3 regions of the Phocaeicola fibrisolvens genome follow, and region 3 is predicted to be linked to each of the others. Evidence: riboswitches for the same ligand, from Rfam matches in the RefSeq annotation. Region 3 holds a riboswitch; each other region holds the start of a gene.
What was found. Region 3 has a riboswitch for cobalamin ahead of OCV81_RS13250 (TonB-dependent receptor). Riboswitches for the same ligand answer to the same signal wherever they lie in the genome.

Region 1 (6,405 bases), on a different contig from region 3:
TTCTTTTTGCGTGACAAGCGCTTGTATCTGGCGGTGAAAGTCCGGAAAATCGGGGCGGATAACTCGGAATATTATCTTATCAAGATGCCGTATAGCAAGGTGCCCCGTTTTGTGGAATTACCTTTTCATGAGGGGAACTATTATCTGATGTTTCTGGAGGATATCATCAAAGCGAACTTGCAAGAGATGTTTGTGGGGTACGACGTAGAATGCAGCTATTGTTGCAAGATTTCGCGGGATGCCGATGTGTTTGTAGATGATGTGCCGGCAGAATGCATGGTAGAAAAACTGAAGGAGAAAGTGAAGAAGCGGAAGATTGGAGCAATTTGTCGTTTTGTGTACGACCGGAAAATGCCGGTAGATTTTTTGGAGGCACTGGTAAAAGCGTTGGGCATCAACCGGGAGGAACTCGTGCCGGGCGACAAGCATTTGAATCTGGAAAACCTGTCCTTCCTGCCGAACCCGAATCCGGCTATCCCACAGATGGTCAAGCCGCAGCCGATGTGTTTGCCAGGGATGAACGAAAAGCATTTCATGTACCGACGGATAGCTAAACGCGACATGCTGCTTTATTATCCTTATCATGGTTTTGAACATTTTATTCGTTTCCTGTATGAGGCCGTACGTGACCCGTTCTGCCGGGAAATCATGATTACGCAGTATCGGGTGGCAGAACATTCGGAGGTAATCAATGCCTTGATTGCAGCCGCCCGGAACGGAAAGCATGTCACGGTGTTCGTGGAATTGAAGGCCCGTTTTGATGAAGAGAATAATCTGGCAACCGCAGAGCTGATGCGGAAGGCGGGGATTGACATCATTTTCAGCATCCCGGGGTTGAAGGTACACGCGAAGGTGGCGTTGGTGCTTCGGGAGAACGACAAGGGAGAACGTTTGCGAAGCTATGCGTATGTCAGTACGGGGAACTTCAACGAGAAAACCGCGAAAATTTATGCGGATATTGCCTTGTACACGTGCAACAAGCAGATTGTGGAGGACATGTATACCTTGTTCCGTGTGTTGAGAAAAGAGCTGAAGGAACCTCATTTCAAACGTCTGCTGATTGCCCGCTTTAACTTGTTGCCGGAACTTAAACAGTTGATTCAAAAAGAAATCAATTTAGTGCATAAAGGAAAGCCTGGGCGAATCATCTTGAAGATGAACGCCCTACAGGATACGGCCATGATTGACGAACTGTATCGGGCCAGTGAGGCGGGGGTACAGATTGACTTGATTGTTCGAGGAATTTGTTGTCTGGTGCCCGGAGAGTCGTTCAGTCGGAATATTCGGGTCACCCGCATCGTGGATACGTTTCTGGAGCATGCCCGTGTGTGGTATTTCGGTAACGGGGGCGACCCAAAGGTGTTTATCGGTTCACCCGACTGGATGCGTCGCAATTTGTATCGCCGCATCGAGGCGGTCACTCCCATTTTGGACGGGAAGCTCCGGCAGGAACTGACCGATATGCTGAACCTGCAGCTTTCGGCCAACCGGAAGGCTTGCTGGGTGGACAATCATTTGCAGAATGTCTTTAAACGGAAACCGGGGAATGACGACGTGCGGGCACAATATGATTTTTATGAATACTTGAAACGCAAGCTGGCTGAGGATTAATCAGCCGGCTTGTGTTCGTTTTCGGAAATGAGCAGCAGCTTGTCTCCCGGCTTCAGTTCCATTTGCCCGTTGGGGATGAGAAACTCACTGCCGCGTTTCACCAGCATGACCAGCGTACCTTTCGGAATCTGCATGTCGGCCAGCTTGTTCTGGGTGGCCAGCATTTCCGGTGTCAGGGTGAGGTCGTTCAGGCGGGTGTCGATTTCGTCTGGCAGTTCCACTCCAAATTCATTGCCTTCCTTGGGAGCCGGCAAGTCTAAGTGTAGCAGTTTGGCGGCCTTCGTGATGGTCATTCCCTGAATGACCAGTGACACGAGGGTGATGAAAAAGACAATGTTGAACAGCTGTTGGGAACCCTCGATTTCGGCCAGTACGGGGTAGGTGGCGAAAATGATGGGGGTAGCTCCTCTCAACCCGACCCATGAGACAAACAATTTGCCTTTGGCGGTGATGTTCCGGAATGGAAGCAGGCAGAGGAATACGCTGAGCGGACGTGCCACGATAATCATGAAGGCACCAATCAGCAAGGCCACTGCGGCCAGGTCGAGCATTTCGTGCGGGTTGACCAGCAATCCCAACGTGAGGAACATGATAATCTGGAAGAGCCAGGTCAGTCCACTCATGAACGTATTGATTTCTTTCCGGAAAGCCAGTTTGGTGTTTCCCAGAATCACGCCCATGATGTACACAGCCAGGTAGGCATTTCCCTTCAGCTGGTCGGTAATGGTAAAGGTGATGAAGACCAGACTGAGCAGAAGGATGGAGTAGAGAGAACTGTTCGACAGGTTGATGCGGTTGATGAGCCATACGCTGAAGCGTCCCATGGCATAACCGATGACCCCTCCGAAAAAGAACTGTACCAGCAAATCTTTCGTGATGAGCAGAAAGTCGGGATGGCTTCCGCTGGAGATGACTTGTATCAGTACGATGGTCAGCATGTAGGCCATCGGGTCGTTACTTCCACTTTCCAATTCCAGCATCGGGCGGAGATGCTGCTTCAGGTTCATCCGCTGCGAACGGAGCAGGTTGAACACAGACGCCGAGTCGGTAGACGACATGGTGGCGGCCAGCAGCAGGGATGTGAGCAAGGTCAGCTCGATGTTGGTCTGGTTCCAGTCGGAAATATAAAAGATGAACACACCAGTCAGCAAGGTGGTGAGCAGGACGCCGGCAGTCGACAGAACAATTCCCGGAGTGAGTACCGGCTTGATGTCGCCGTATTTCGTGTCCATACCTCCGGAAAAAAGGATGATGCTCAATGCCATCATACCAATAAACTGTGCATCCGAAGCACTGTTGAACTGCAATCCCAATCCGTCGCTTCCGAAAAGCATTCCCACCACCAGAAAGAGTAAGAGGGTAGGGATTCCAAACCGGTATCCGGTCTTGCTGATAAGAATACTGGAAAAAATCAGGATTGACCCAATCATCAAAATATTTTCTGCCGTAAAAATCATAATGCCTTAAGTGATTAATAAAAGTAAAGGTTTGTGTAAATATTAATGTCCGAAGGTAAGAAAATGTTTTGTAGATAAGGGCTTTTCATGAAAATTTTTGTGGATTTTTTATTTTGGTTCGTCCTTATCATTTTTTTCAGACATCCTTGTGTAAAAATGGAAATTACTGGATATTTTCTCTGTCCCACAGTGTGGGATATAAAAACCACAGTGTGGGATATATATTTCACAGTGTGAAATACAAAAACCAAACAGTGGAACAGAGAATTTATGGAAGTGTTTTGAAGAATATCTGAGGGAGTTTCAAAGAATGTGTAAGGAAGAAAAGGATTGTCCTATAATTTTGTAGAAATTTATTCTTGTTTTTCAAGAAAACCGTATATTTGCAATGTTTTGTTCCGTTTGGATTTCCGTTTGGCGAAATCACGGATGAAAAGGGAATCGGGTGAAAATCCCGGACAGTCCCGCTGCTGTGAACTCCAGCGTTTCGACGTTTGTCTACCGACTACCAGGCCACTGTCTTTCAATGAAAGATGGGAAGGCAAGACAAACGGGAGTAAGTCAGAAGACCTGCAAAACAAAGTCATGCTTGCATTCTCGAGGAAAGGATGGCAAGAACGTGCGTAATGTAGAATTACAATTAGAATTTTGGATGAAAAGATGGAATGAACCGGCCTTTGTAGTCGGCTATCGTTTTTTTATACTCGTGTGTCTGTGTGTCCTTGCAGGAGAGGGCAGTGTTTTTGCGCAACAGACCGATTCGGACAGCATTACGGGAAAAGTGCATCAGATTCCGGATGTGACGGTGAGTGTACGGAGGGCGACGAATAAAATCTCCTCCGTGGTTCCGGTACAACGTTTGGGAAAAGACATAATGGACGATTTGGGAATCCAGAACATGGCCGATGCGGTCCGTCGCTTTGCGGGAACGGATGTGCGTGATTATGGGGGTACGGGAGGACTGAAAACGGTTTCTGTCCGTAACATGGGAGCGGCCCATACGGCCATCAGCTATGATGGGGTGGCTGTCAGTAACTGTCAGGCGGGACAGATAGATATCGGACGTTTTTCGTTGGATAATGTACAGTCTTTGTCGTTGAGCGTAGGGCAGAATGAAGATATGCTTCAATCGGCCCGGTTGTATGCGTCGGCTGGTGTATTGAACATAGAGACTTCGCGTCCGGAGTTTCTGGGAGACCGGAAATGGCAGTTGCTGTTTCAGGCAAAGGGAGGCTCTTTCGGGCTGGTCAATCCTTATTTTCGTTATGGACAGCAGTTGGGTAAGCGGACGGTATTGTCGGTCGACGGGGATTATTTACGGTCGGACGGACAGTATCCTTTTCTGTTGAAAAACGGGAAATATACGCAGACTGAAAAAAGAAGCAATTCAGAGGTAAATTCCTGGCACACGGAGTGGAACTTGTTTCATGACTTCCAGGAGAATCAGAAACTGAGTGTCAAGGCTTATTATTACCAATCGGAACGAGGACTTCCGGGGGCTGTGATTTTCTATAACCCGGTTTCGAATGAACGCTTGTGGGACAAGAATGCGTTTGTGCAGGCCAAGTATCAGGACAAGATTTCCGAGAAATGGTCGTTGCAGGTGCAGGCAAAATACAATTATGCGTGGAACAAATACCAGGATAAGGGAGTACAGTATGAGGGAGGGGTGTCTACCGACCATTATACCCAGCATGAATATTATGTATCGGGAGCGGTTTTGTATCAGCTCTTCGCAGGCTTTTCCTTGTCATTGGCACAGGATTTGGCGGTGAATACCCTCGATAGTAATCTGCCGGATTGCCCGTTTCCTACCCGTCTGACTTCGCTGACAGCCTTGCATGCCCGTTATCAATGGGGGAGCGTACAGATGGATGCTTCCTTAGTCAACACCTACCTCAATGAGCATGTAGAGAGTGGAGAAAAACCCGCGGATCTGAAGAAACTGTCTCCTTCTTTTTCGGTGAATTGGAAGCCTTTCAGCGAGCAGGATTTTTTTCTGCGTGCGATGTATAAAAGTACATTCCGTACGCCGACCTTCAATGACTTGTATTATTATCGGCTGGGAAACCGTTCCCTTCGTCCGGAAAAAGCCAAGGAATATAATGTGGGCGTGACATGGGGAGCGAAAAAGAATGCAATTTGGGATTATCTGACATTTACGGGAGATGTCTATTTCAATCAGGTGACAGACAAGATTGTGGCTTTTCCTTCCACTTATGTATGGAAGATGGCCAATTATGGAAAAGCGCATGTATGGGGAGCGGATGTCACGCTTTCCATGGGAATTCCGTTGGGAAGTGGATTCAGAGCCGATGTGTCGGGCAGTTATACCTGGCAGAAAGCGATTGATTTGACAGACCCGACTTCCAAGAGCTACAAAGACCAGTTGCCTTACACGCCGGAACACAATGGCAATGGTTCCGTGATTTTGGAGACTCCTTGGGTGAAACTGGGGTATAGTGTGATTGGAGTTGGAAAAAGATATTATTTCTCACAGAATATTCCGGAAAATGAAATTGAAGGCTATGTGGAGCAGACGTTGACGCTTTCCCGGCAGTTTTCATTCTCTACATGTAGGCTGAGATTGCAGGCCGATTTGATTAATTTCATGAATGAGCAATACGAGGTGATAAAGTATTATCCGATGCCGGGACGTTCATGGAAACTGACAGCTGCTATTCATTTTTAATTTTAAATAATTATGCAATTTAGAAAGTTATTTTTCAGTTTGTGCTGCACGGTGGCATTGGGGGCTTCATTGGCAGCTTGTAGTGAAGATGAGGAGTTATTTGATGACAGTGGCTCACAAGTAACCCTTCCTGCACACCGGGCATTTATTTTGAACGAAGGAACGCAGGGGGCGAATAACGCGACCTTGTCTTTTTATGCACCGGATAAGGATGCCGATTTTATCAAGGATATTTTTTATACGCAGAATCAGGCTAAGTTAGGGGATACCGGTCAGACCATGATTGAATATAACAATGACCTTTATGCTATCATTTCCGGTTCCAGGTACCTGATTCGAATGAATACGGCTGGAGTGGAAAAGCAGCGTTATGAGATTCCTGCCTCGGAAGGTGATCCTCGTTACCTGGCAGCTGAAAATGGCTACATTTATATGACACAATATGGTGGACAGGTTACGAAACTGGATGCAAATACTTTACAAGTTGTGGCTACATTCAAGGGAGGAGCTAATCTGGAAGGTATTGCAGAATGTGACGGCAAGCTGTATGTAGCTAATTCCTATACTAAGAATGATGCAGGATATCAGTATCATACAGATTTGTTTGTCATCAATGAGGCTACCATGCAATTGGAAACTACGTTG
Region 2 (6,405 bases), on a different contig from region 3:
ATTTTTTCTTTTTTCACCGCATTTTCAAGGTCTTCCTTTCCGAAACCGTACGTTTCCCGACAGCGAAACGTACGGTTCTGCAACGGGAAACATACGGCTTGCATACGGAAACCCTACAAATTACAGAAAGGTCTTCACCTAAACGCCCTGACGTTTTTCCTTCTACCTCCACACGCCACAATAAAGGCCGGTGCAGAATTTCACAGGATTTTTTGTACCTTTGCAGGCAAATTGAAAAAGATACATCGAATGGAATTAAAAGAACACTTCACCGACCGAATTTTCAAACTGATCTCGGAAACAGCCGATGAGCTGGGACTGGAATGTTATGTGGTGGGAGGATACGTGAGAGACATCTTCCTGCACCGGCCTTCCAAAGACATCGACGTAGTGGTAGTGGGAAGCGGAATTGAAATCGCACAGGCTTTCGGGAAGAAGCTGGGACGAGGTGCTCATATATCCGTATTCAAGAATTTTGGTACGGCACAAGTCAAATTCAAGGACACGGAAGTGGAGTTCGTGGGGGCACGGAAAGAATCGTACAGCCACGACAGCCGCAAACCCGTGGTGGAAGACGGTACGCTGGAAGATGACCAGAACCGGAGGGACTTTACCATCAATGCCATGGCGGTCTGTCTGAACAAGGACCGCTACGGAGAGCTGGTGGACCCGTTCGGAGGACTGGATGACCTGAAGGAACGGACCATCCGTACACCGCTCGACCCGGACATCACCTTCAGCGACGACCCGCTGCGCATGATGCGCTGCATCCGCTTTGCCACACAGCTGAATTTCTACATCGACGACGAGACCTTTGCGGCACTGGAACGCAACAAGGACCGCATCAAGATAATCTCCCGCGAACGCATCGCCGACGAACTAAACAAGATACTCTTGTCGCCGGTTCCGTCGAAAGGGTTTATCGACCTGGACCGCTGCGGACTGCTGGAACTGATTTTCCCGGAACTGGTGGCTCTGCAAGGAGTGGAAGTACGCAACGGACGCGGGCACAAGGATAATTTCTACCATACCCTGGAAGTGGTGGACAACATCTCCAAAGTGACCAATGACCTGTGGCTGCGCTGGGCGACCCTGCTCCACGACATCGGCAAACCGAGAACGAAACGCTGGGAACCCAAGGCGGGATGGACTTTCCACAATCATAATTTCATCGGGGAAAAGATGATTCCGGAAATTTTCCGCAAAATGAAACTCCCGATGAACGAAAAGATGAAATACGTGCAGAAGCTCGTGGGACTGCACATGCGCCCCATCGTCATTGCCGACGAGGAAGTGACCGATTCAGCGGTCCGCCGTCTGCTGTTTGAGGCCGGCGACGACATCGACGACCTGATGATGCTCTGCGAGGCCGACATCACCTCGAAGAACGAAGCCCGCAAACAGCGCTTCCTGGACAATTTCAAGCTGGTGCGCCAGAAACTGAAGGATTTGGAAGAGAAAGACCGTATCCGGAACTTCCAGCCGCCGGTAGACGGGGCTGAAATCATGCACGTGTTCAACCTCCAGCCTTGCCGTGAAATCGGCAGCCTGAAAAGTTCCATCAAGGACGCCATTCTCGACGGGGTGATTCCGAACGAACACGATGCGGCCTTCGACTTTATGCTGAAGAAAGCGGAGCAGATGGGCCTGAAACCGGTCAACCTGCCTGAAAAGAAATAATCTGCCCATCTCTCACAACCCCCGTATGCTGGCTGCTGCCGGAGGTTGTGAGAGACTTTTTCTTCTCCTATTTCCTTCCTCTCTTAAACTAAGGAATAATCCGGAAGTTTCCAATATTCAAAAACCTGTATAAATTACAGTTTACCAAAATACACATCCACAGTATGCTGTAGACCTAATTTACGCTGGAAAAGTTCTCCAAATTTAGAGACTCATCTAAATTCTCATTTTTTATTTTCCTCCCAAACGTCTATCTTTGTCTCACTTTTCCGAAGGTAACTTAACCGTTTCAAAAGGGAATGCCGTGCAAATCGGCGACAGTACCTGCTGCTGTGATTCTTGTGGAAACCGTGACACGCTCTGCAAGCCACTGTGAGCCCACTCATGGGAAGGCGTCTACGGCGAGAGATCAGTCAGAAGACCTGCCCGGGAAAGCCTAAATTTATGTCTCACTCTTTAATTTACAGAAAAATGAATCTGACAGAAATCCGTATCATCAAGCGCGACGGAAAGCAGGAGAACTTTTCGGCCGCCAAAATCACCAATGCCATCGGTAAAGCGTTCAAGGCAACCGGCATCGACTTCCAGGAGGAGGAAATAGAAGGTATCACCCGGCAGGTAGTGTCGCATTTCACCCAACAGACCATCGGGGTGGAAGATATCCAGGACCTCGTGGAAAACGAACTGATGAAGGTACAGCCGGAGGTGGCCAAGAAATACATTATCTACCGCCAGTGGCGTAACACTGAACGGGAGCGTAAGACGCGTATCAAGCACATCATGGACGGCATCGTGGCCATCGACAAGAACGATGTGAACCTGAGCAACGCCAACATGTCGAGTCATACGCCGGCCGGACAGATGATGACGTTCGCTTCTGAAATCACCAAGGATTACACCTACAAATATTTGCTACCCAAGCAGTATGCCGAGGCACACCAGCTGGGCGACATCCACATTCACGACCTAGATTATTACCCCACTAAAACGACGACTTGTATCCAGTACGACCTGGACGACCTATTCGAACGGGGTTTCCATACCAAAAACGGCAGCATCCGTACGCCGCAGTCCATCCAGAGCTATGCTACCCTGTCCACCATCATCTTCCAGACCAACCAGAACGAACAGCATGGAGGACAGGCTATTCCGGCCTTCGACTTCTTCATGGCCAAAGGGGTACTGAAGAGTTTCCAGAAAATCCTGGCCACACTCCTCAGCTTGTTGTTCGACCTCAAGGGAATAGAAACCGACGAAAAAGAAATCCTCAAAGGCATACGTACGCATTTCCAGGGCATCGAAGCCGGAGAAGAAACACGTACTACTTACCTCAGCTTTCTGGCAAACCAAGGCCTTACGCTGACACAGGAAGAACTGGACTACGCGTTGCGCAAGACGCTGACACAGACCCGCAAAGACACGCACCAAGCCATGGAAGGTTTCATCCACAACCTGAACACTATGCATTCCCGCGGAGGAAACCAGGTGGTTTTCAGTTCCATCAATTACGGTACCGACACCTCGGCTGAGGGAAGAATGGTCATTCAGGAACTGTTGAAAGCCACCATCGAAGGCTTGGGCAACCACGGAGAGGTACCGGTGTTCCCGATTCAGATTTTCAAGGTCAAAAACGGGGTGACTTATTCCGATGCCGACTACCAGCTGGCCATGCAGGACTTTGAAGCGGCCCTTGAAGGAAAGGTGACTTTCGAATGTCCGAACTTCGACCTCTTCCTGCAGGCTTGCCGCACCACGGCCAAGGCGTTGTTCCCGAACTTCATGTTCCTGGACACCCCTTTCAACACGCACGAGAAATGGCGGGCCGACGACCCGAAACGCTACCGCTACGAGCTGGCGACCATGGGATGCCGTACCCGTGTGTTCGAGAACCTGCACGGAGAAAAGACCTCACTGGGACGAGGCAATCTTTCTTTCACGACCATGAACCTGCCGCGACTGGCCATCGAAGCGCATCGCAAAGCGGAAGCTTTTGTGGACGAAACTCCAGAAAATCGTCTAGAAAAAGCCAAGGAATTCTTCCTCCAGTCGGTTCACTCCATGGCGGAATTCATTGCCGAGCAATTATACACCCGCTACCAATACCAGCGTACGGCCCTCGCCCGGCAGTTCCCGTTCATGATGGGCAACAACGTATGGAAAGGCGGTGCACAGCGTCATCCGAATGAGGAGGTGGGCGACGTGCTGAACCAGGGTACCTTGGGCATCGGCTTCATCGGAGGGCACAACGCCATGGTGGCACTCTACGGACAGGGACACGGGCATAATCCGAAAGCCTGGGAAACGCTCTATGCAGCCGTAGAAGAAATGAACAAAGTAGCGGAGGCTTATAAGCAGAAATACGGTTTGAACTATTCCGTGCTGGCTACCCCGGCAGAAGGACTTTCCGGCCGTTTCACCCGGATGGACAAACGAAAATACGGCCTCATCGAAGGAGTGAACGACCGCGACTACTATGTCAATTCGTTCCATGTGGACGTGAAGGAGCCGATTACGATTGTAGAGAAAATCAAGCGGGAAGCTCCTTTCCATGCCCTGACCAGAGGCGGCCACATCACCTACGTGGAACTGGATGGAGAAGCGCAGAAGAACGTGAAGGCCATCGCCAAGATTGTCAAGGTGATGCACGACGAACAGATTGGCTACGGCTCCATCAACCATCCAGTAGACACCTGCCACGACTGCGGTTACAAGGGAGTTATCTACAGCCGCTGCCCGGTATGTAACGGGGAGAACATCCTGCGCATGCGCCGCATCACAGGTTACCTGACAGGCGACCTCAACAGTTGGAACTCGGCCAAGCGGGCGGAAGAGCGTGACCGTGTAAAGCATGCATAACCCTTTTTACGAGTGATGTTACATTATTTATATACATATCCAGAAACCATTGTCGACGGAGAGGGCATCCGGTATTCCATCTACCTGGCCGGATGCAGCCACCGTTGCAAGGGCTGTCACAACCCGGAATCCTGGAACCCTCGGGCCGGGAAACCACTCACACCGGAAGTACTGGAGCAGATGATTCAGGAAATCAATGCCAATCCGTTGCTCGACGGAGTGACTTTCTCGGGAGGAGACCCTTTCTACAACCCGAAAGAGTTTCTCCCGGTACTGAAAGCCATCAGCCAGCGCACAGGAATGCACATCTGGTGCTATACGGGCTACACCTACGAACAGCTCCTTCAGGACCCGGAACGCAAAGAACTCCTCCCCTACATCCATGTGCTGGTGGACGGTCCTTTCATCGAGTCGCTCTATTCTCCTTTTCTCGACTTTTGTGGAAGCAGCAACCAGCGGATTCTTAAACTCAAATAAAGACTTACCCACATTTTTGACACATGCCGCATTTTTAGTTCATAAATTCGCAACTAAAAATGTGGCATTCATTTTATCACTTTCTTCCTATTTCTCATTCGTTACCGTGCACAAAAATCACCGTTCTCGCACACGGGATTCCGTTTCCGCACACAAATGGCAAAATATGCCTTTTCTTGATTTATATCATGAAAACAACTATTTATTAAAAAAAGAATGTACTACTTCTTGCAGTCAATAAAAAAAGATTTACCTTTGCAGTGTGGTTGTGAAACCGATAGGTAAAAAGAAAAAAGAAATATATAAGGTATTAGAGAGACTAAAAAGGTAAAAAGCAATTTATTTAAGGTATTAGCTAGACTATTAAGGTATTAGATTATTTTTAAGTACAGGTATTAGATTTTAAAGGTAAAAGTTTTCAGGAATTAGGTTTGAGAAGGTATTGGAATATCTTCTGGTAAAAAGAAAAGGTAGAAAGGATAACAAAGACACAAAAATTAAGAAGATGAAAAGAACCCTTAAATGGGGGTTCTTTAGGAAGGCAGCGGAGGTTCGATGAGCTCTCGCTTTTTTTGTATCCATACGTCAACTATTGGAAGGACAAACACTCACCATCCATCCTCGCAAAACAATGTTTCTCCCTACATCCCCGGTTTTCATGATTCAACGTAGAAACCTGAGGGGTTCGCTGATTAAGCATAAAATTTAGCAAGCCTGAACAAAAAGAAAGCCTTATTCTTTATTCCATTCACACAAATAGGAAAGTATCCACAAAAAAAACAGCGGAATGACTCCCAAAGCCCTCCCGCTGTATAAAGTTATCTCACATAATGAAGAGTTATCGCTGGGGAATATCCACCGAATCCTCCTGCTTTCCTTTCAGGTATTTCGAGAAGAAATCCACCATGCGCCAGTAGAAATATTCATCCATGTCGCCGAAACCGTGGCGCTGGCCCGGCAGAATCAGCATGTCAAAACGTTTGTTGGCCCGAATCAGGGCATTGACCACACGAATGGTATTTCCCGGATGCACATTGTTGTCGATATCGCCGTGTACCAGCATCAGGTGGCCCTTCAACTGTTTCACAATCTCTGGATTGGTAGCAATCTTATAGGCAAACGTCGTATCTCCCTTCTCAGAGATTTCTTCCTTCACGCCATGATGGGTCTCACTCCACCAGCGGTTGTAGATACGGTTGTCATGATTACCTGCACATGATACGGCAGCCTTGTAGAAATCCGGATACTGACAGATGGCCGCAGTCGACATGAATCCGCCTCCGGAATGTCCGTGGATACCTACCCGTGTGATATCGATAAAAGGATAACGCGCTGCCAGCTGCTCCACAGCCGCCTTATGGTCGGCCAACGGATAATCACGCATATTGCCGT
Region 3 (6,405 bases):
ACTTGTTGCTTCCCATGTTGCCCTCGTTCAGGACAAACATTCCCTTTATCTCATGCGGACTGCCCGGGCGGCTGACGGCCTCACTTTCCGAACGAAGCACCGGAAGATCTTCCCGGCAAGCCAGACACAGGAACAGACAAACCGCCACCCACAGATATCTTAAAAATCTACGTTTCATAAGTCTCAAAAGCTATATTGCACGATACACTTGAAATTGATTCCCGGCATGGGATAACACGTCACCACCTCATACTGCTGGTTGAACAGGTTGTTCACTTCCAGCGTCACCTTCAGCTCACCCGGCCCCCAGTCCAGCCGACGGGCCACCGAGAAGTCACTCGTGTACCACGGCTGCTGGTAATTGACCGGGATATTGGCTTGCGAGGTGTATCGCTCGCCGGTATAAATAAAGCTATAGTTGGTTTCCCATTTTTTCCAGTTGAGGTTGAGCACCGCCGAACCGCTGTGCCAGGGGATATAGGGAATCTGCCCCCCGTAAAACTCTGCCGCAGGGTCGGTAAAATCCTGTGCCTTCTGGTAAGTATAATTCACCCGGGCCGTCAACATCGTATGCCTGCCATACTGCCACACACTCTGCAACGCCGCATCCACACCCCGGATTTCCACCCGTCCCAAGTTGACCATCGTCCAGCGGAAGAAGTTGGAAGTCGGAGTAGCCACAATCTTGTTCTCCACCTCATTGTAGTACGCATCCACCTGCAGCTCCAGGTGACGCAGCCAGCTGCCGGTCCACGACTTGCCGTAAGTGAACCCCACATTAAACTGGTTCGTAAACTCCGGCTTCAAATCCACGTTACCGATAAAAGTATAATACAAATCATTCAGCGTAGGCATCCGGAAAATCCGCTTGTAAAAAGCCCGCAGGTGAAAATCTTCTTTCTGAAAAGGCCGATAGGAAGCAATCAGCGCAGGTGTCCACTCCCGCTTGTGGGGAGCCGCCCTTCCGGAGCCTTCTACCCGCTCCTGCACAAACGTGCCCAGCAGACTGCCCTGCAACTTGAGTCCGTGATAATCCAAGGCCGAAGCCACAGCCACCATTTCCGTATGCCGGCGAGGATAGGCAAAATCCGTCAGGTCGGCATTCAGCAGATTAAACTGGTAATCCGCCGACAGACTGACTTCCCAAAAAGAGGTCAGCACCCAGCGGTTGGCCAAAGAGGCATACCCCTCCTGCTGGTAATAATGATTGTTGGTGTACATCAGCGACTCGTCCTTGTGCGGGTCGGCCAAGTAATGCAAGTAATCATACGCATATTTCACGTGCGCCATCAGGCTGTACCAGTCGGCCACATCCTTCTTGAACGCCCCCTGCGTAAAGAAATTCGTATCCCACTGCCGGTCCTCGTGCGAGAACTTGTTGCGCACAATCGCTCCCGGGTATCCCCGTTCCGAACGATACAAGTACGACTTCGCCCGCCAATAGCCCCGCGGCAGCTTTCCATAAAAGCCCCCTTCCACCCGCAACGCATTCACATCGCCGTTCTGCCGCACGGCAGTGGTGTCATACCCGTCCTGCTTGCGGTAGGAAAATTTGTATTTTCCCGTGGTGTACAAGTATTCCGCACTCCACGACGTGCTCACTTGTTCCGTCAGCTTCCGCTCCCACAACAAGGAAGGATTGGCCAGCCCGAACGAACCCGTCTTGAAAGTCGCCTTGACATGCTGCAATTCTTTTCCGGAAAACACAGGCACCCGAGACTGCAAATAAATGGAACCTGCCGAACCGAAATCCTTGGCCGGCTGGAAAATGGCACTCTTCTGTCCGTTGTACAAGGTGACAGACTCCATGTTGTCGAGCGAGAAACGTCCCAAATCGACCGTCCCGTTCTGGGCATTCCCCAGCTCCACGCCATCGTAGAACACCCCCACATGGTTCGTGCCCATGCTCCGGATGTTGACCGTCTTCAGACCGCCCACGCCGCCATAGTCCTTTATCTGCAAACCCGAGAAATACCTCAGGGCATCTGCCACGCTGTGCGATGACAACCGGCTGAGCTGTTCACCCGCCAGTTGCTGCACGGGTATCACTTCCTTGGGCAACGCACGTACCGTGACCACCACCTCGTCCAAGTGCTGCAAGCTGTCGAGCCTGCTCTGCGCACGAAGAGTCACAGTATTCCCAAGGCATAGAATACCCCCCAGCATGACAGACAGAAACTTCCGTCTACCCATACTTTTTTCCGTACTAATTGAAAATCCAAATCGTTTTAACCACCTAATCCCACGAGCGTGGTTAACATGTATGATGGCAGGTCTTCTGACTTACTCCCCTCCTGGAGCCTTCCCGATTGTGTTCAGTCATCAGTGGCATGAGTCTTTTCCAGCAGGTTGAATGGAGCTTACAGCAGCGGGACTGTTCAGGACTTGCACCTGATTCCCTTTTCATCCGAGGGCCTGAACAGACACTCGGAACCATTCGGAGGCAAAGATAAGACAATTTGACAAATTTTTCTTATAAAACGGACAAAATATTTTATCTTGTTAAAAAACGTTCCTTTTATTGCCTGTCTATCTTATTATTCGTATTTTAGCGAACAATAAATAGAGAAAAAGCTTATGACCGATAAAAAATACACAGAAGAGCAAGAACGGATAGCCCGGTTTGCCAAAGCGATGGGCCATCCTGCCCGCATGGCCATCCTGCAATTCCTGATACAACAGGAGAGCTGTTTCTTCGGCGACATCCACGATGAACTGCCGATAGCCAAGGCCACGGTTTCGCAGCACTTGAAAGAACTGAAAGAAGCCGGACTGATTCAAGGCGAAATCGAGCCACCCAAGGTAAAGTATTGCATCCACAAGGAAAACTGGGCACTGGCTCAGAAGATGTTTACCGACTTCTTCGGACAACCTATCTGCAAGAAAAAGGGCTGCTGCTAAGCAAGCTCTTTTGTACCTTAAATACAAGGCTCCCATCATACAAGCAAAGTCGTCCCCAAAAACAACCTCAACGTGAAACTGACGAAGGCAGACGACCGCATGGGAATCACTTACACGCAAAGCCAAAAACGTCCCGACGAAGAAAGGCTTTCTTTCCGGCATTGTCTACGTTTCCCACCTAGGAAACCTAGGTTTCACTACTGAAAAACATACGGTTCAGCCACGGAAAACGAACGTTTTCAAACTAGGAAACGTAAAAATCTACCGGACGTTTCTCTGAAAGCATCCTGCCATTTCCGGGAAATATCCCTATTCCTTGCACCGCAAAAGCCGGAAAACGGCTGCACATCGGTCTCAATGGCCTGTCGCATGCCACCGGCACATATCAGCCTTCATCGAATCCAAGTTTTGCCACGTCTGCGGCGATATACATGACAATATGTCAACAAAATGGACTTTTTGTCGGTATTCATCTATTTACAGGTGACAATTTGTTACTATTTTCTACACGGTACACAAAAGTCATAATTCCCAGCAAACGAAGCGGAGAATGTAACCATCTTATAATAAGGAAGTTATCAAAAATATTCACAAAAAAGGCAGCTATGGCACCCGTTTGTGGCACAGCCTTTGCAAATAGAGAAGTGAACTTGAACTTCAAGAAGTTGAAAGACCTCAAGGAGCTCGGGTTCAGAAACAAATTGATAATAAAAAAATAAAATATAGGAGATTACAACTATGATGCCGACTAGAAAATATTACAATCAGAACTGGTTACCAAGTATCTTTAATGATTTCTTTGATAACGATTGGATGGTAAAAGCTAACGCTACTGCCCCTGCAATCAATGTAGTGGAAAGCGACAAAGACTACAAGGTAGAAGTTGCAGTTCCGGGAATGACGAAGAACGATTTCAACATCCATCTGGGTGAAGACAACGAACTGGTTATTTCCATGGAAAAGAAGAGCGAAAACAACGAAAAGGACAAAGAAAACAAGAAGTACTTGCGTCGCGAGTTCTCTTACTCAAAATTCCAACAGTCACTCTATTTGCCTGACAATGTAGATAAAGACAAAATCAGTGCAAACGTGGCAGATGGTGTATTGACAATTGATTTGCCGAAGTATTCTGAAGAAGAAAAAGCAAAAGTAAACCGTGTGATTGAGATACATTAATCATAACAATTAATTGAAAAACTCTCGTCTGCACTTCCCTGCGGGCGAGAGTTTTTTATTCTGGAACCCACTAAAAACGATTGATATATGGCATTTATTGATTACTATAAAATATTGGGTGTTGACCGTAATGCCACACAGGATGAAATCAAGCAAGCCTACCGGAAGCTGGCAAAGAAATACCATCCTGACCTGAACAAGGATGACCCATCGGCGGAAGGAAAGTTCCAGCAGGTGAATGAAGCCCATGAAGTATTGAGCGATCCGGAAAAGCGAAAGAAATACGATGAATATGGGGAACACTGGAAACACGCTGATGAATTCAAGCAGGAACGTGAGGCATACAGTCGGGCCCAGCAGGAGAACGGTGGCTCAGGCTACTGGTACTCCATGAATGGCGACGAGTTCAGCGGAGGATTCGGAGGAGCAGGCGCAAGCGGTTTCTCAGACTTCTTCGAACAACTCTTCGGACACAGAAGCGGTGGTCGTGGAGGATACAGCATGCGGGCCAAGGGTGGCGACATAGAGGCCCAGATGCATCTGTCACTCAGTGAAGCATACGTCACCCACAAGCAAACGTTCAGCGTCAACGGTGAGAACATCCGTATCACCGTCCCGGCGGGAGTAGCCGACGGACAGACCATCCGGCTGAAAGGCTATGGAGAGAAGGGCATGAACGGAGCTGAAAACGGTGACTTGTACATCACATTCGTGATTGACAAGGATGCTACTTTTGAACGGGAAGGCGACGACCTTTATACCCACGTGGATGTCGACTTGTACACCGCCGTACTGGGTGGAGAAGTACAGGTAAGAACCATGGACGGTATGGTCCGGCTGAAAGTAAAACCGGGCACACAGAACGGTACGCAGGTACGTCTGAGGGGCAAAGGATTCCCGGTCTACAAACAACCCGGTCAGTTTGGTGACATGATTGTAACGTACAACGTGAAGATACCGACTTCATTGACCGAAAAACAGAAAGATTTGTTCAACCAGCTGCGCGCTGCCAGCTGATAAGATATAAGCAACCCCGTAGGAGGTTTCCGCAAATGCGGAGGCCTCCTACGGTTTTTTTTGTGTGGATATGAGATATCACTACTCATTGGAATAAACCACAGAGGCGAAAACACGGTTGTTTTCATCCTTTGCTATCAGATAGGCCAGACTCCATAGTTGGCAGTGTGCCGTTAAGTCAGTCTTTATATAGATTGACAATTCGTATGGAATCGTTTCCATATTCCACTGTATATTAAATACAGTATGGCTAAATCGAAAGCAGATGGCCACCTTATTTGATAGAGATGTCAAAACAATTGGTAAGCATATTCACAATGCCATGCATGAAGAATTAGAGGGTCAAGTGGTAGTCGCAGAATTTGCGACCACCACTCAGCATGGTGCTATGTCTGGGAAAACACAGACTCAACATTTCCTCGACAAGAACGGTATCCTATACGATGAAAATGGCAACAAGAGAATAGCAGATTATACACTTGTGGCACTTACAATCATGATTGCCGAATCCAGAATTGAGGAAAAAGAAATGATGGTTAGCATTATCATGAACTGTATCTGAAAAATTATAATAGCCTTAAATATGTGAATAGTGTTGCTTTCGACTACCTATAAAAACAAAAAAACCTCATAATCAAGCGATTACAAGGTATTCTTTGTACTCGAAGCGGGACTTGAACCCGCACAGCCATTACTGGCCAAGGGATTTTAAGTCCCTCGTGTCTACCGATTCCACCATTCGAGCATCCTTTCAAAGAAAGAGCGGAAAACGAGACTCGAACTCGCGACCCTAACCTTGGCAAGGTTATGCTCTACCAACTGAGCTATTTCCGCGTTTACGGGTGCAAATGTAGGGAGTTTTGCAATACACTCCAAACATTTCACCCGTTTTCTTCTTAATTTTTATACGTTTATCGGCCTAAAAGGGCTTTTTCAGCCGCTTCCACTTTGTCAAAGCTGAATCCGCTCACAGCCTGCTGCATCAACTCCTCAATCTTGTCGTTACACAAGTTGCCGATACTTCCGGCATGGGTGTGATGCACGGTTTTTTCGTGAGTAAACTTACCGGCTTCGATGTCCAAACCCACTTTCTTGTAGGCGTCACGGAACGGCATGCCTTCTGCTGCCAGACGGTTCACTTCTTCCACACTGAACATATACAGGTACTTGTCGTCGTCCAAAATATGCTCGTTGATTTTAATCTTGTCCATGATGTAAGTAGCCATCTGCAAGCAGTCTTCCAGTTCCTCGAATGCCGGGAGGAACACTTCCTTGATAATCTGAAGGTCACGGAAATAGCCAGAAGGCAGG

Region 1: it holds a riboswitch for cobalamin, as region 3 does, so the genes downstream of both, OCV81_RS10985 (TonB-dependent receptor plug domain-containing protein) here and OCV81_RS13250 (TonB-dependent receptor) in region 3, are expected to answer to the same signal.
Region 2: it holds a riboswitch for cobalamin, as region 3 does, so the genes downstream of both, OCV81_RS00690 (anaerobic ribonucleoside triphosphate reductase) here and OCV81_RS13250 (TonB-dependent receptor) in region 3, are expected to answer to the same signal.

The regions. Positions count from the first base shown of each region.
Region 1 covers NZ_JAOQJI010000025.1:32,731-39,135, reverse strand. The annotation lists gene OCV81_RS10995 (RNA degradosome polyphosphate kinase) at 1-1,611, shown strand, start outside; gene OCV81_RS10990 (potassium/proton antiporter) at 1,608-3,068, opposite strand; cobalamin riboswitch at 3,447-3,660, shown strand; gene OCV81_RS10985 (TonB-dependent receptor plug domain-containing protein) at 3,721-5,760, shown strand; gene OCV81_RS10980 (YncE family protein) at 5,773-6,405, shown strand, end outside.
Region 2 covers NZ_JAOQJI010000001.1:184,306-190,710, reverse strand. The annotation lists gene OCV81_RS00695 (CCA tRNA nucleotidyltransferase) at 250-1,680, shown strand; cobalamin riboswitch at 1,937-2,122, shown strand; gene OCV81_RS00690 (anaerobic ribonucleoside triphosphate reductase) at 2,125-4,536, shown strand; gene nrdG (anaerobic ribonucleoside-triphosphate reductase activating protein) at 4,552-5,013, shown strand; gene OCV81_RS00680 (S9 family peptidase) at 5,852-6,405, opposite strand, start outside.
Region 3 covers NZ_JAOQJI010000037.1:11,669-18,073, reverse strand. The annotation lists gene OCV81_RS13255 (YncE family protein) at 1-178, opposite strand, end outside; gene OCV81_RS13250 (TonB-dependent receptor) at 184-2,166, opposite strand; cobalamin riboswitch at 2,252-2,452, opposite strand; gene OCV81_RS13245 (ArsR/SmtB family transcription factor) at 2,578-2,901, shown strand; gene OCV81_RS13240 (Hsp20/alpha crystallin family protein) at 3,640-4,077, shown strand; gene OCV81_RS13235 (DnaJ C-terminal domain-containing protein) at 4,165-5,094, shown strand; gene OCV81_RS13230 (hypothetical protein) at 5,176-5,316, opposite strand; gene OCV81_RS13225 (hypothetical protein) at 5,360-5,656, shown strand; tRNA gene OCV81_RS13220 (tRNA-Leu) at 5,754-5,839, opposite strand; tRNA gene OCV81_RS13215 (tRNA-Gly) at 5,856-5,928, opposite strand; gene argH (argininosuccinate lyase) at 6,006-6,405, opposite strand, start outside.